Regions from separate parts of the Variovorax sp. 10L426 genome, predicted to be linked through region 1. Evidence: riboswitches for the same ligand, from Rfam matches in the RefSeq annotation. Region 1 holds a riboswitch; the other holds the start of a gene.
What was found. A riboswitch is a leader RNA that binds a small molecule or an ion and turns the genes downstream of it on or off. The one in region 1 is predicted to bind S-adenosylhomocysteine.
Positions count from the first base shown of each region.

Region 1 (7,716 bases):
CGAGATGAACCTCGAATCCGCAAAGCTCGCCCGCGCGGCCTGCGACAAGTTCAGCACGCCGGACAAGCCGCGCTTCGTGGCCGGCGCCCTCGGCCCGACGCCCAAGACCGCGAGCATCAGCCCTGACGTGAACGATCCCGGCGCGCGAAACGTGAGCTTCGAGGAGCTGCGCGAGTCCTACTACGAGCAGGTCGAGGCCCTGGTCGAGGGCGGCGCCGACGTGCTGCTGGTCGAGACCATCTTCGATACGCTCAATGCCAAGGCCGCGTTGTTCGCGATCGACGAGTACTTCGAGGCCAGCGGCGAGCGGCTTCCGCTGATCATCAGCGGCACCGTGACCGACGCGTCCGGCCGCATCCTCAGCGGCCAGACAGTGACCGCCTTCTGGCACAGCGTGCGCCATGCGCAGCCGCTGGCCATCGGCCTCAACTGCGCGCTGGGTGCGGCGCTGATGCGGCCCTACATCCAGGAATTGGCACGCGTTGCGGACGACACCTTCATCAGCTGCTATCCCAACGCCGGCCTGCCCAATCCGATGAGTGAGACGGGCTTCGACGAAACGCCTGACGTCACTTCGCGCCTGTTGCACGAGTTCGCGGCCGAAGGGCTGGTCAACATCGTGGGCGGCTGCTGCGGCACCACGCCCGAGCACATCGCGGCCATCGGGCGGGCGGTTGCGCCGATCGCCGGCCGCAGCCTGCATCGCGCCGGCTATCGCGAAGCGGCTTGAATGCCCCGCACCTTGGCGCTTGTGAAGCCGAGGTGAAGAAACTCTCCAAACGTTGACGCGGTGCACGACATCGCGCGGTTAGCCGTTGTTTTGGAGAGGCCATGGCCGATTGACAGCCGCTTTGCGGCGCACCTACCCTGACCGGCAGAACAAAAGGAAATCCCATATGCAGAAAACGACACGGCGATGGATCGGCATCGGCACCATCGCCCTGGCGCTTCCGTTGGCTGCAGCCGCGCAAGACGCCTTTACGCGGGGAGCCGTCAATCTCCGCGCCGGACCTTCGAGCACCTATCCACTGGTGGCCACCCTGGCCCCGGGCCAGCCGGTTCAGGTGATGGGCTGCACCAGCGGGTATGGATGGTGCGACGTCGTGCTGCCGGACGGGCTTCGCGGATGGGCCTACGCGGGCAGCCTCGACTATGCCTACCAGGAACAACGCGTGCCGCTGGCCACGTATGGCGCGGTCATCGGCGTGCCCATCGTGACCTTCGCCATCGGAAGCTACTGGGGCGACTACTACCGCGACCGCCCCTGGTACGGGCAGCCGCGCTGGTGGGGTGGCCGACCACCGCCGCCGCCGGTTCCGGGCTGGCGCCCGCTACCGCCGCCGGTCCCGGCCTGGCGCCCCAATCCGTGGCCGGGCTATGGTCCGCACCATGGATATCGCCCGCCCCCTGCGGGGATCCGTCCGCCTGTGTCCGCGATCCGGCCGCTGCCGCCGGCAGGCATCCGCCCGCCACATGATCCGGGCCACAGGCCGCCCGGACCGCCCCCTGGCGTTCGCCCACCGCCTCCTGGAGGCGGCTTCCAACAGTCCGGCGGCCGGCCACCGGGGCAGCCGCGCGGCGACGGGCAGGGCAATCACGGCCAGGGCCATGGCGGCGGCGACCAAGGACGAAATCACGGCCACGGCGGCAACCAGGGCGGCCAAGGCCACGACCGCGGCCGCGGCGACCACCAATAGGCGACTAACGCTTCATCAACGCGACAAAGCGCTGCGCGCCAAGCCCCAGCGGTCGCTCCCGCGACCAGACGACGTCCACCCACAGGTCCAGTCCGTTCGACAGATTCTCGAAAGGGATCTCGACCACCGCACCCGCTGCCACATGCGGTCGAGCGAAATTGCGCGGCAGCCAGCCCCACCCGAGGCCGGCCGTGATCAGGCTCAGCGCCGCGAGCGCGTTGTCGGTGCGCCAGACGTGTCGCGCGAACACGAAGCGCGGATCGCTGCTCGCGAGATCGCGCCCGGCGACCACGATCTGCCGCGTCGTCGTCAGGTGCTCCGCGCCCAACCGGCCACCGGCGGCGGTCAGCACGGGATGGTCGGGCGCCATGACGGCCACCATGGTGTCGCTCGCCACTTCCTGAAAGCCCTCCCGGCCGTCGAGGCTCGGGCGCTCGAAGACCAACGCCAGTTGGGCCCGACCGCTGTGCAGCAGGCTCAGCGCGTCAGCCTGGGGCGCGGCCAGCACCTCGACCTCCAGCAGCGGAAATTCATTCGCCAGTGCGGCCAACGGTCCGCTCCAGGGCGCCGCAAGCAACTCAGGCGCGATCGCGAGCGTCAGTCGGCTCTCCAGCCCCTGCGTCAGCGCCAGCGCCTGCACCTGGAGCTGCTTGAGCTGGGCAGCGAGCAATCGCGCCTGCGGTTCCAGCGAGCGCGCAGCCGCTGTCGGCTGGGGTTCACGGCCGCTGCGGTCGAAGAGCTGGAGATCGAGTTCGGCTTCGAGATTCGCAATCGTCATGCTGACGGCGGACGGAACCCTCCCCAGCGTCCGGGCCGCGGCCGAAAAGGAGCCGTGATCGAGGACGGCGAGGAACACCTCCACGTTGTCGCTGGAAAAGCTCATGCGCGCCCAATCTATCAACAAATCTGAAAGAAGATGACTTTATATATCAGCCGATGACACATAAAGTCCATCCCAACACCAACCAAACGGGATTGATTTCATGCAAGGGCTCAAGCGTCGCGTCGTCTACATCTCGCTCTACGAAGGCATTGCCATCGTGGCGGCAAGCGCCGGGTTGGCGCTGATGTCGGGCCAGGGGCTGGGGCACTCCGGGGTTCTGGCCGTGATTGCCTCGGTCATCGCCGTGCTGTGGAACTTGAGCTTCAACGCCTTGTTCGAGCGCTGGGAATCCCGCCAGGCCGTGCGCGGCCGCAGCCTGAAGCGCCGGATCGCCCACGCGATCGGGTTCGAGGGCGGGCTGGTCGCCTTCCTCGTGCCGATCTTCGCCTGGTGGCTGGACGTCAGCCTGTGGGATGCGCTGGTGATGGACCTCGGACTGGTCGTGTTCTTCCTGGTCTACACCTTCGTCTTCAACTGGGCCTTCGACGCGCTCTTCGGCCTGCCCGCATCGGCCGCCACTGTCGCGCAGCCGGCGTAAAATCCGCGGCTCCCAAGGAGCGTTGCAGCGCCGCCGTCTGGCTTCGAGACGGCCGCGTCAGGCTTGGGCTTCCATCCCATGGATTGCAACGACGCTCGCCTGATTCCATTGCCCGCAGGTGAGCCCATGTCTTCCGATTCCTCTCCAGTCCTCGTCCCCCCGATGAAGCTGTCCGGCCTCGAGCCGGTGCAGATCGGCGAGGGCGCCTTGTTCGTCAATATCGGCGAGCGCACCAACGTCACCGGCTCGAAGGCCTTCGCGCGGATGATCCTGAACGGCCAGTTCGAGGACGCCCTGGCCGTCGCGCGCCAGCAGGTCGAGAACGGCGCGCAGGTCATCGACATCAACATGGACGAGGCCATGCTCGACAGCAAGGCCGCGATGGTGCGCTTCCTGAACCTGATCGCCAGCGAGCCCGACATCGCGCGCGTGCCCATCATGGTCGACAGTTCCAAGTGGGAAGTCATCGAGGCCGGCCTGCGCTGCATCCAGGGCAAGGGCATCGTGAACTCGATCAGCATGAAAGAAGGCGAGGACCAGTTCCGCCACCATGCGCGGCTGCTGCGTCGCTACGGTGCGGCGGCGGTCGTCATGGCCTTCGACGAAAAGGGCCAGGCCGATACCTACGAACGCAAGATCGAGATTTGCGAACGCGCCTACCGCATCCTGGTCGATGAGATCGATTTCCCGCCCGAGGACATCATCTTCGACCCGAACATCTTCGCGATCGCCACGGGCATCGAGGAGCACAACAACTACGCCGTCGATTTCATCAACGCCACGCGCTGGATCAAGGAGAACCTGGCGGGTGCGAAGGTGTCGGGCGGCGTCTCGAACGTGAGCTTCAGCTTCCGCGGCAACGACCCGGTGCGCGAAGCGATCCACACCGTGTTCCTGTACCACGCGATCAAGGCGGGCATGGACATGGGCATCGTCAACGCCGGCATGGTCGGCGTCTACGACGACCTGGAGCCCGAACTGCGCGAGCGCGTCGAGGACGTCGTGTTGAACCGCCGGCCCGATGCCGGGGAGCGCCTCGTTGAAGTCGCCGAGACCGCGAAGAGCGGTGCCAAGGACGAGAGCAAGAAGCTCGAATGGCGCGGCACGCCGGAGCACCCGGTGCATGTCAACCAGCGGCTGTCGCACGCGATGGTGCACGGCATCACCGACTTCATCGTCGAGGACACCGAGGAGGCCTACCAGCAGATCCTCGCCAAGGGCGGCCGGCCGCTGCACGTGATCGAAGGCCCGCTGATGGACGGCATGAACATCGTGGGCGACCTGTTCGGCCAGGGCAAGATGTTCCTGCCGCAGGTGGTGAAGTCGGCCCGCGTGATGAAGTCGGCGGTGGCCCACCTCATTCCCTACATCGAGGAAGAAAAGCGCCAGGACGAGGCCGCGGGCCGCGACGTGCGGACCAAGGGCAAGATCGTCATCGCCACCGTCAAGGGCGACGTGCACGACATCGGCAAGAACATCGTCACCGTCGTGCTCCAGTGCAACAACTTCGAAGTGGTGAACATGGGTGTGATGGTCCCATGCCACGAGATCCTTGCGCGCGCAAAGGTCGAGGGCGCGGACATCGTCGGGCTGTCGGGCCTCATCACGCCGAGCCTGGAGGAGATGCAGTACGTCGCCGGCGAGATGCAGAAGGACGAGCATTTCCGCATCCGGAAGATTCCCCTGTTGATCGGCGGCGCGACCACCAGCCGCGTGCACACGGCAGTCAAGATCGCGCCGCACTACGAAGGCCCGGTCGTCTACGTGCCCGATGCCTCGCGCAGCGTGAGCGTGGCGCAGTCGCTGTTGTCCGAGCAGGCGGCCAACTACATCGACGAGATCAACGCCGATTACGACAAGGTGCGGCAACTGCACGCCAACAAGAAGCAGGTGCCGCTCTGGCCGCTCGCGAAGGCGCGCGCCAACAAGACGCCGATCGACTGGTCGGGCTATGTGCCGCCGGTGCCGAAGTTCATCGGCCGCCGCGTGTTCCGGAACTTCGATCTCACCGAACTTGCCAAGTACATCGACTGGGGCCCCTTCTTCCAGACCTGGGATCTGGCGGGGCCTTTCCCGGCGATCCTGAAAGACGAGATCGTCGGCACCGAGGCCGTGCGCGTGTACGCCGACGGCCAGCGCATGCTCAAGCGCCTGATCGAAGGCCGCTGGCTCACGGCGAGCGGCGTGATCGGCTTCTGGCCGGCCAACACGGTGAACGACGACGACATCGTGCTCTACACGGACGAGTCTCGCAGCGAGGCAGCGCTCACCTGGTGGGGCATGCGCCAGCAGACCGAGAAGCACGTGATCGACGGGGTGACTCGGCCCAGCCGCTGCCTCGCCGATTTCGTCGCGCCGCGCGAGAGCGGTCTCGCGGATTACGTGGGCATCTTCGCGGTCACGGCGGGTCTCGGCGTCGAGAAGAAGGAGAAGTATTTCACCGACGACCTCGACGACTACTCGGCCATCATGCTCAAGGCGCTGGCCGACCGGCTCGCGGAAGCCTTCGCCGAGGCGCTGCATCACCGAGTGCGCACCGACCTCTGGGGCTACGCGCCCGAAGAGGCCCTGACCAACGAAGCCATGATCGCCGAGAAGTACCGCGGCATTCGGCCCGCGCCGGGCTATCCGGCCTGTCCCGACCACAGCGTCAAGCGGCCGATGTTCGACCTCCTGAACTGCGCGGACATTGGCATGACCCTGACGGAAAGCCTCGCCATGATGCCCGCCGCCAGCGTGAGCGGCTTCTATCTGAGCCATCCCGATTCGACGTATTTCAACGTCGGGAAGATCGGGCACGACCAGTTGCAGGATCAGGCCGCGCGTCGCGACGAAAGCGAAGCGGATCTCGAGCGGCTGTTGGCGCCAAATCTAGGATGACCCCCAAGCTCGCGCACTTCGTGTCGCTCTCCACCCCCTTCCAGGGGGCAACACCGGCGGCCCGGGAGGATGTTGCTCGCCCCCAGGCTTGCTCACTCCGTGTAGCCGCCAACCCCCTACCGGGGGCAACACCAGCGGCCCGGCGAAGCCGGTTCCACGGTGTTTCACGAACGGGCCTGGCTGCGCCGGCCGACGGTTTGGGGCATTTGGGGGGTGCGCGCAACGCACCCGTTCGGGGGCTGCCGAAGCGACACGAAGTGCGCGCAGCCTGGGGGGGAGACTCTTGATCATGTTTGCCGCCGCGCACTATGCGGCATTGGCGGTCTTTGCCGCCGCCTGCTGGGGTTTCGGACGAGCACTGCTGGTGCGGCTCGGCGCGCCGGCGCGCCGGGATGTCTGGCTCGAGACGGCCATGGCCATCACGGCGGGCATCGGGATCTTCGTTTGCATCTTCCAGGCGTTCGCCATCGCGCGCCAGTTCACGGCCGGCGTCGTCGTGGCTTCGGTCGCGGTCGGCCTCGTCGCGGTGATCCTGCAGGTGCCCGCCTGGCTGCGGCAGGTGCGAGGGCGCGAAGTGTCGGCGCAGCTGTCCTGGCTCGAGAAGCTGGGTCTGGTCGTCATCGCACTGGTCGCGGTGCCGACGCTGATGGCACCGCTCGCGCCGCCGGCCGTCTTCGACGAGCTGATGTACCACATGCCCTATGCCCGCGAAGTCGCGGAGAGCGGGGCGCTGGGCATCTACGAGTGGCTCCGCTACCCCTGGTTTCCGTACAACTACAACCTTCTCTATGCCGGCGCGCTGCTCGTCGGCGACGACGTGTTTCCGCACTTCCTCAGTGCGCTCGCGGGCTGGACGTCGGTGTTGATCATCTATCGCCTGGGCGTGATGCACGTCAACCGTGTGGTCGCCTGCGTGGGCGCGGCGATCTGGCTGGGGATGGGCGACTACACCAGCGCGCTGATCGACATGAGCGTGGCGCTCTTCGTGCTCGCGGCTTGCGCGGCCCTGTGGTGGTGGCGCGAGTCAACGCCGCCACGCAGTGCACGCTGGCTCGCGCTGGCGGCCTTCTTCCTCGGCGTCGCGGCCGGCTCCAAGTACCAGGCGCTGACAGTGCTGCCGCTGCTTGGGCTGTTCGTGCTCTGGCACGAGCGCCGTCCGCGCGTGCTCGCGCTGGCGCTGCTGTGCTTTTTGATCCCGTGCGTGTACTGGTATGCGCGCAACGCCATCCAGACCGGCGATCCGTTCAATCCGATCGGCGCCCGCGTGTTCGGCTTCACCAACTGGAATGCGCAGGACTACCGGGTCCAGCTACAGGACGTGCGCGACCATTCCTCCCTGCCGAACGGGTTCATCTGGGCCGTGCTGGCCGTTCCCTTCAGTTCCTACTGGAAGCGCTCGCCCGCTGTGCGCGCGGCGCTGGTGTTCTGCGCCTATTCGCTGTTCGTCTGGAGCCTGACCTCGCGCTACCCGCGCTATCTGACGGCGGCCTTCCCGTTGCTGGCACTGACCGCTGCCGTGGGCTGGCAGACGATCTTCAGCGCGATCGCCGGGCGCCTGCGCCGGGCCATGCCCGAAAGCGACCGCAGCGGCGGGCTCGATCGCGCGGGGCGGTGGTTCGCGGTGATCCTTCTGGCCGCGGGCGTCGGCGTGATACTCCACCTGACCCGTGTGAAGGCGGCGATGGTGGCGGCCACGCCCGCGCAGCGCGAAGCCTTCC
Region 1 is NZ_JBFTJF010000013.1:12,140-19,855, reverse strand. Features, by position in the region: gene AC1DHL_RS19100 (homocysteine S-methyltransferase family protein) at 1-730, shown strand, start outside; gene AC1DHL_RS19095 (SH3 domain-containing protein) at 897-1,697, shown strand; gene AC1DHL_RS19090 (LysR family transcriptional regulator) at 1,702-2,580, opposite strand; gene AC1DHL_RS19085 (PACE efflux transporter) at 2,681-3,118, shown strand; S-adenosyl-L-homocysteine riboswitch at 3,127-3,222, shown strand; gene metH (methionine synthase) at 3,245-5,998, shown strand; gene AC1DHL_RS19075 (ArnT family glycosyltransferase) at 6,288-7,716, shown strand, end outside.

Region 2 (7,716 bases), on a different contig from region 1:
GCCAGCACCGTAGGTGACCGAGCAGAACTGCGGCTCCCGCGCATAGAGCTGCTGCCGTACGGCCCTCAGCTTGACCGCCCCTTCGGGTGTCTTCGGTGGAAAGAATTCAAAACTGAGCGGAAGGCGCACGGCCGGCTCCTTGTTCGCCATTCGCATGAACGGCATGAATGAAAAACTCGCGATTGCCATCGCCACCCGCGATCGGGCTGTCCAGCCATCGCACGACGCGCAGGCCGAGCGCAGTACAGGCATCGCGCAGTCGCTGCTCGACGACGGCATACAACGCGGGATCGCGCACGATACCGCCCTTGCCGACCTGGCCCGGTTGCAGTTCGAACTGCGGCTTCACCAGCATCAGCAGATTGCCATCGGCCTTGAGCAGCGGTGTCAACGCCGGCAGCACGAGCGTGAGCGAGATGAAGGACAGATCGCCCACGATCAGATCGAAATCCGAATCCGCGGGTGACTGCGAGATCCAGTCGTCGGCGCGGAGTGCACGGGCGTTGACGCCTTCGACGGCAGTCACGCGCGCATCGGCCTGCATGCGCGGATGCAGTTGCCCATGCCCCACGTCCACGCCGATGACGTGCTCCGCACCTTGCTGCAGCAGGCAGTCGGTAAATCCGCCGGTCGACTGACCGACATCGAGACAGCGCTTGCTGCGCGGGTCGATCGCCGTCTCGCCGAGCGCACCTTCGAGCTTGAGTCCGCCGCGCGAGACGTAGCGCGCCTCGGCAGGATCGAGCAGTTCCAGCTCCGCCGACTCGGGTATCTCGTCACGGTTCTTGGCGACCACGCGCCAGGTCGTGCCGTCGCGCCAGCGCAATCCGCCCGCGATGAGGCGAACGGCTTGCGAGCGCGACGCAGCAAGGCCGCGTTCGACGAGCAACTGATCCGCGCGCAAAGCGCTACGTCCGTGTCCGCTCAATAGCGGTAGGTGTCCGGCTTGTAGGGGCCGTTCTTGTCGACACCGATGTACGCAGCCTGTGCGTCCGTCAGCTCGGTCAACATGGCGCCGACCTTCTTCAGGTGCAGGCGGGCGACCTTTTCGTCGAGGTGCTTGGGCAGCACATAGACCTTGCCGGCCTGATAGGCATCAGGCTTGGTGAAGAGTTCGATCTGCGCGATGGTCTGGTTCGCGAAGGACGACGACATCACGAAGCTCGGATGACCGGTGCCGCAGCCCAGGTTCACCAGACGGCCCTTGGCCAGCAGGATGATCTTCTTGCCGTCAGGGAAGGTGATGTGATCGACCTGGGGCTTGATCTCTTCCCACTCGTACTTCTCGAGCGATGCCACTTCGATCTCGTTGTCGAAGTGCCCGATGTTGCAGACGATCGCCTGGTTCTTCATCGCGAGCATGTGCTCGTGGCGGATCACGTCGCGGTTGCCGGTGGTGGTCACGAAGATGTCGGCCTTGTCGGCGGCATATTCCATGGTGACGACCTTGTAGCCTTCCATCGCGGCCTGCAGTGCGTTGATCGGGTCGATCTCGGTGACCCACACCTGGGCGCTCAATGCGCGCAGTGCCTGGGCCGAGCCCTTGCCCACGTCACCGTAGCCGGCCACGCAGGCAACCTTGCCCGCGATCATCACGTCGGTGGCGCGCTTGATGCCGTCCACCAGCGATTCGCGGCAGCCGTAGAGGTTGTCGAACTTGCTCTTGGTCACCGAGTCGTTGACGTTGATGGCGCGGAACAGCAGCGTGCCCTTGGCACTCATCTCGTTCAGTCGGTGGACGCCGGTGGTGGTTTCCTCGGTCACGCCGATGATTTCGGCCGACTTGCGGGTGTACCAGGTCGGATCCACCGCGAGCTTCGCTTTGATGGCCGCATAGAGGATGCGCTCTTCATCGCTGGTCGGGTTGGCGAGAACGCTCTGGTCCTTTTCGGCGCGCTGGCCCAGGTGCATCAGCAGCGTGGCGTCGCCGCCGTCGTCCAGGATCATGTTGGGGCCTTCGCCAGCCGAACCCTTGGGGCCGAAGTCGAAGATGCGATGGGTGTAGTCCCAGTAGTCTTCCAGCGATTCGCCCTTGATCGCAAACACCGGCGTGCCGGCAGCGGCAATGGCGGCGGCAGCGTGGTCCTGCGTCGAGAAGATGTTGCACGAAGCCCAGCGCACGTTGGCGCCCAGCGCCTGCAGGGTCTCGATCAGCACGGCTGTCTGGATCGTCATGTGCAGCGATCCGGTGATGCGCGCGCCCTTGAGCGGCTGGCTCTTGGCGAACTCTTCGCGGATGGCCATCAGGCCGGGCATTTCGGTTTCGGCGATGCGGATTTCCTTGCGGCCCCAGGCGGCAAGGGAAATGTCGGTGATGGCCTGGTCGGTGGAAGACGGGTTCTTGAGAACGGCGCTCATGTTGGCTCCAAAGCAAGTTTGAAAGATGCCACTGCGTTCGGGGAAAGGACTCACCGCGAGAACAGCGGGTGAGCGTGGTTGCGATGGTGGTCCGAGCCTCACGCCTGGCGGCGCTGCAACGCTCCTCGGAACGAGGCATTTTAGCGCTTGGCGGCGAAGCGTCGCCAGCAGCACTTTTTGATCAGTCCTAGACTCCAACGCTTCCCCGGAACCACTGAGTCAGAGGCGTTACAACATGTTCAAAGCCGGAGTTCTTGTCACTTCGTTCGTGATTGCCGCCTCGGTCGTTGTGCCGGCTGCTGCCTGGGCGCAAGCCGTACGCGTACGAGGTGTCCTTGTGCACGTCGACGCGAACACCCTGACCGTCAAGGGCCGCGGCGGCGAAGTCGTCACCATGGCGCGCCCCGCCAACCTGCGCGTCCTCGAGGTGCTCCCCCTGACGCCGGCCGCCATCAAGGCCAACAGCTTCGTCGGTGCCGGTTCGGTGCCGCAGCCCGATGGCACCCAGCGCGCCGTCGAGGTCTTGGTGTTTCCCGAGTCCATGCGCGGGACCGCCGAAGGTTTCTATCCCTGGGACTACATGCCCAACGGCACGATGACGAACGCCACGGTTTCATCGCTGGGCGCCGCGCCCTCCTCGGGACGGGGCGGCCTGAAGCTGACGCTCAAGTACGCGGATGGCGAAAAGACCGTGATCGTCCCGCCCGGCACGCCGATCGTCACCTTCAAGCCCGCACAGGACGATCAGTCGGCCCTGTTGGTCCAGGGCGCAAAGGTCGTCGTCTCGGTGCAAGTGAAGGATGGCAAGCCGACCGCCTCGAGCCTGCTCGTGGGCCGCAACGGATTCACGCCGCCCATGTAAATGCGGTGTCGGCCGGCGCATCGGCGGGTCGCTCGGTAAAATTGCGGGCTTTGCCTTCTGCCGCCCGCGCCCGTGAGCGCGCACCGCGTTCACCCCATGACATTCGCCTCCGAAACCCGCCGCCGCCGCACTTTTGCGATCATTTCCCACCCGGACGCCGGCAAGACCACGCTGACTGAAAAGCTGCTGCTGTTCTCTGGCGCGATCCAGATTGCCGGCTCCGTCAAGGCGCGCAAGGCTTCGCGACATGCCACGTCGGACTGGATGGAGATCGAGAAGCAGCGCGGCATCTCGGTCGCATCCTCGGTGATGCAGATGGCCTATCGCGAGCACGTCATCAACCTGCTCGACACGCCGGGCCACAAGGACTTCTCCGAAGACACCTACCGCGTTCTCACCGCCGTCGATTCGGCGCTGATGGTGATCGACGCGGCCAACGGTGTCGAAGCACAGACGCGCCGCCTGATCGAGGTCTGCCGCCAGCGCGACACGCCCATCATCACCTTCGTCAACAAGATGGACCGCGAAGTGCGCGAGCCGCTCGAACTGCTCGACGAGATCGAGCGCGAGCTGGGCATGCCCTGTGTGCCGATGACCTGGCCGGTCGGACAGGGCAAGTCCTTCGGTGGCATCGTGAACTTGCGTACCCACGCAATGACGGTGTTCGAGTCGGGCAGCGAGCGACTCCCACAGGACTTCGAGACCATTCCCCTGACCGATCGCGAGGCGCTCCAGAAGCGCTTCGGCCATGAATTCGAAACGGCCATGGAGAGCATGGAACTCGCCACCGGCGCATCGCCCGCCTGGGATCGCGAGGCCTTCCTCGCCGGCAAGCAGACGCCCGTGTTCTTCGGCTCCGGCGTCAACAACTTCGGGGTGATGGAAGTGCTCGATGCGCTGGTCGACCTCGCACCGCCGCCGCAACCGCGCGTGAGCACGACGATGGTCAACCGCCAGCCCGTCACGAAAGAGGTCCACCCGGATGACAAGGATTTCGCTGGCGTCGTCTTCAAGGTGCAGGCCAACATGGATGCCAACCACCGCGATCGCATCGCCTTCGTGCGAATGGCTTCGGGCCGATACACGCCGGGCATGAAGCTCAAGGTGCAGCGCACCGCCAAGGAACTGCGGCCGACCAGCGTCGTGACCTTCATGAGCCAGCGCCGCGAGGCCGTCGAGGAAGCCTATGCCGGCGACATCGTCGGCTTCACCACGCACGGCGGTGTGCAGTTGGGCGACACCATCACCGACGGCGCGTCGTTGCAGTTCACCGGCCTGCCCTTCTTTGCGCCCGAGTTGTTCATGACGGTGATCCTGAAGAACCCGCTGCGCACCAAGCAATTGCAGCAAGGCCTGGCACAGCTGGGTGAAGAAGGCGCGATCCAGGTGTTCCGCCCCGAGATCGGCGGACCGATGCTGCTCGGCGCGGTCGGGCAACTGCAGTTCGAGGTCGTGCAGCACCGCCTGAAGACTGAGTACGACGCCGACGTACGACTCGAAGGCTGTCAATACACCGGGGCACGGTGGATCACCGCCGATACGCCGGCCGAGCTGCGCACTTTCGTCGATGCCTATCCCGCACGCATGGCGCGCGACGCGGCCGACACGCTCGCCTTCCTGTGCACCTCGCCCTACGACGTGCGGCTGGCGCAGGAGCGCTTTCCCAAGATCCATTTCCATCCGCTGCGGGAGCATGCAGGCCTCGCGCTGCAAACGGCGGGTTGATGCAGCCGCTGAGTCAGTGGCCGTTGCAGGCGCGGCGCCAGTTGATCGGCGTCTTCACCGACATCGACGACACGCTGACAACCGAAGGCGCGATCACGCCCGATGCCTTGCAGTCGATGGCCGCACTGAAGGCCGTGGGCCTGCATGTGGTCGCCGTCACCGGTCGGCCGGTCGGCTGGAGCGAACCTTTCGCGACAGCGTGGCCGATCGACGCGATCGTTGCCGAGAACGGCGCGGTCGCGCTGGTGCCATCTGCCACTGGCGAACTCGAAAAGCACTACCAGCAAGATGCGGCGACCCGCGCTCACAACTTCGAGCGCATGCAGACCGTGCTCGCGCGCATCGAACGCGAGATTCCCACCGCCCGACGCGCCACCGATTCGACCGGACGCGAATGCGACATCGCGATCGATCACAGCGAGTTCGCCACCCTGAGCGATTCAGAGATCGCCGCCGTCGTCGCATTGATGCGAAGCGAGGACATGCACGCGACCGTGAGCAGCATCCACGTCAACGGCTGGTACGGCGATCACAACAAGCTCGCCGGCGCCCGTTGGATCGTGCGCGAACTCTGGGATCGCGACCTTGACGCCGAAATGGCGCGCTGGGCCTACGTCGGCGACTCCACCAATGACGCGCTGATGTTCGAGCACTTCGAACACAGCATCGGCGTCGCGAACGTCCGCCGCTTCGAGGCTGCCTTGCCGCATCTGCCGCGCTACGTCGCACGGCACGAGCGCGGCGCCGGATTCGCCGAAGTGGCGGCGGCAGTGCTCAGCGAACGCCGGAACTAGCCGCAGATCGCGGCTTCCGTTCCCTCAACCTCAATAGTGGGGCGGCAGTTCGTCGCGCAGGTTGCGCGATCCGCCAGCGCCGCCTTCGGGGATCTGCTGCCGGAGCTGCGCCACCTGGAGCATGAGGCTGTCGATCTGCTGCTGTTGCCTGTAGATGGTCAGGTTCAGTTGATCCAGCAGGTCTTCGGTGAAGCTTGCCTTGATTTCAAGCTCGTTCAGGCGGCGGTCGGCATCATGCGAGGTGTCCATGCCGCTATTGGACAGGATGTAGAGGCGATGGGGAGAAAATGCCGCGCATGGACCTCACGATTCGCACACTTCGCAGCGACGAGATGCCGCTCGTGATCGAATGGGCTGCGCGCGAAGGATGGAACCCGGGGCTGCACGACGCCGCCTGTTTTCATGCAGCCGACGCCGAGGGCTTCCTTGTGGCCGAGCACCAGGGCGAGGCCGTGGGCTGCATCAGTGCAGTCTCCTACGGCGGACGCTTCGGCTTCATCGGCCTGTACATCGTCGCGCCTGCTTGGCGGGGGCAAGGCGTCGGACTTCGCCTGTGGAAGGCAGGCATGGACCGGCTCGCCGGACAGGTCGTCGGGCTCGACGGCGTGCCCGCCCAACAGGACAACTATCGCCGCAGCGGCTTCGAACTGGCATGGAACAACGTCCGCTTCGCCGGCATCGCGCGACCCACGGACCCTGCCATGTTCGCGCAGGTCGTCCCGCTCGGCTCGATCGACTTCGCATCGCTCTGCGCCGATGATCGCCGCGTGTTTCCGGCGCCGCGCGAGGCGTTCCTGCGCACTTGGATCTCGATGCCCGATGCAACAGGATTGGCTTGCGTGGCGGAGGGAAGGCTCGCAGGATGGGGACTCATCCGGCGCTGCCGCGAAGGCCACAAGATCGGCCCATTGATTGCGGATGACCCGCAAGTAGCGAACACGCTCTTCGAAACGCTTCGCGCTAGCGCAGCTGCCGGAGAAGCCATCTATCTGGACGTCCCGCTGCCCAACCCCGACGCCGTCGAGCTTGCGAAGAGGCATACCATGCACAGCGTCTTCGAAACCGCCCGCATGTACGCAGGCCCCGCCCCCACCTGCGAGTTGAACAGGCTCTACGGCATCACCACCTTCGAACTAGGCTAGCGCCAACAAGAAAGCCCCGCACGCGGGGCTTTCATTCCAGGGCTGCCGCGGAACCGGCTTCGCCGGGCCGCTGGCTGCGCCCCCGGTAGGGGGTGGGCGCCCCGACACGAAGTGCGGAGCAACCTGGGGGCGAGCTCAATGCGCCAGGATCTTGTTGAGGAAGTCCTTCGTGCGCGGCTGCCGGTTCTCAGGATGACCGAAGAACTCATCCTTCGAACAGTCTTCGAGAATCCGGCCGCCCACGTCGATGAAGATCACGCGGCTCGCAACCTTGCGGGCGAAGCCCATTTCGTGCGTGACCACCATCATGGTCATGCCTTCCTTGGCCAGCGCCACCATCACGTCGAGCACCTCGCCCACCATCTCGGGATCCAGCGCGGAGGTCGGCTCGTCGAACAGCATCACGATGGGGTCCATGCTGAGCGCGCGGGCGATCGCCACGCGCTGCTGCTGGCCGCCGGAGAGCTGGCCGGGGAACTTGTCCTTATGCGCCATCAGGCCCACACGGTCGAGCATCTTCAGGCCGCGGGTTTTCGCTTCGTCGGCGCTGCGGCCGAGCACCTTGATCTGCGCGATCGTGAGGTTCTCCGTCACCGAGAGATGCGGAAAAAGCTCGAAGTGCTGGAACACCATGCCCACCTTCGAGCGCAACTGCGGAAGATTGGTCTTGGGGTCGTGCAGCGGAATGCCGTTGACCGAGATCTCGCCCTTCTGGAAAGGCTCGAGCGCGTTCACGGTCTTGATCAACGTGGACTTGCCGGAGCCCGAGGGACCGCACACCACGACCACGTCGCCCTTCGCGATGCTCACCGAGCAGTCGTTGAGCACCTGGACG
Region 2 is NZ_JBFTJF010000014.1:68,520-76,235, reverse strand. Features, by position in the region: gene metF (methylenetetrahydrofolate reductase [NAD(P)H]) at 1-129, opposite strand, end outside; gene AC1DHL_RS20410 (TlyA family RNA methyltransferase) at 107-904, opposite strand; gene ahcY (adenosylhomocysteinase) at 925-2,358, opposite strand; S-adenosyl-L-homocysteine riboswitch at 2,422-2,491, opposite strand; gene AC1DHL_RS20400 (hypothetical protein) at 2,594-3,220, shown strand; gene AC1DHL_RS20395 (peptide chain release factor 3) at 3,317-4,945, shown strand; gene AC1DHL_RS20390 (HAD-IIB family hydrolase) at 4,945-5,739, shown strand; gene AC1DHL_RS20385 (SlyX family protein) at 5,770-5,988, opposite strand; gene AC1DHL_RS20380 (GNAT family N-acetyltransferase) at 6,036-6,881, shown strand; gene AC1DHL_RS20375 (amino acid ABC transporter ATP-binding protein) at 7,017-7,716, opposite strand, start outside.
Region 2: linked by a shared signal. The riboswitch ahead of ahcY (adenosylhomocysteinase) and the one ahead of metH (methionine synthase) in region 1 are both predicted to bind S-adenosylhomocysteine.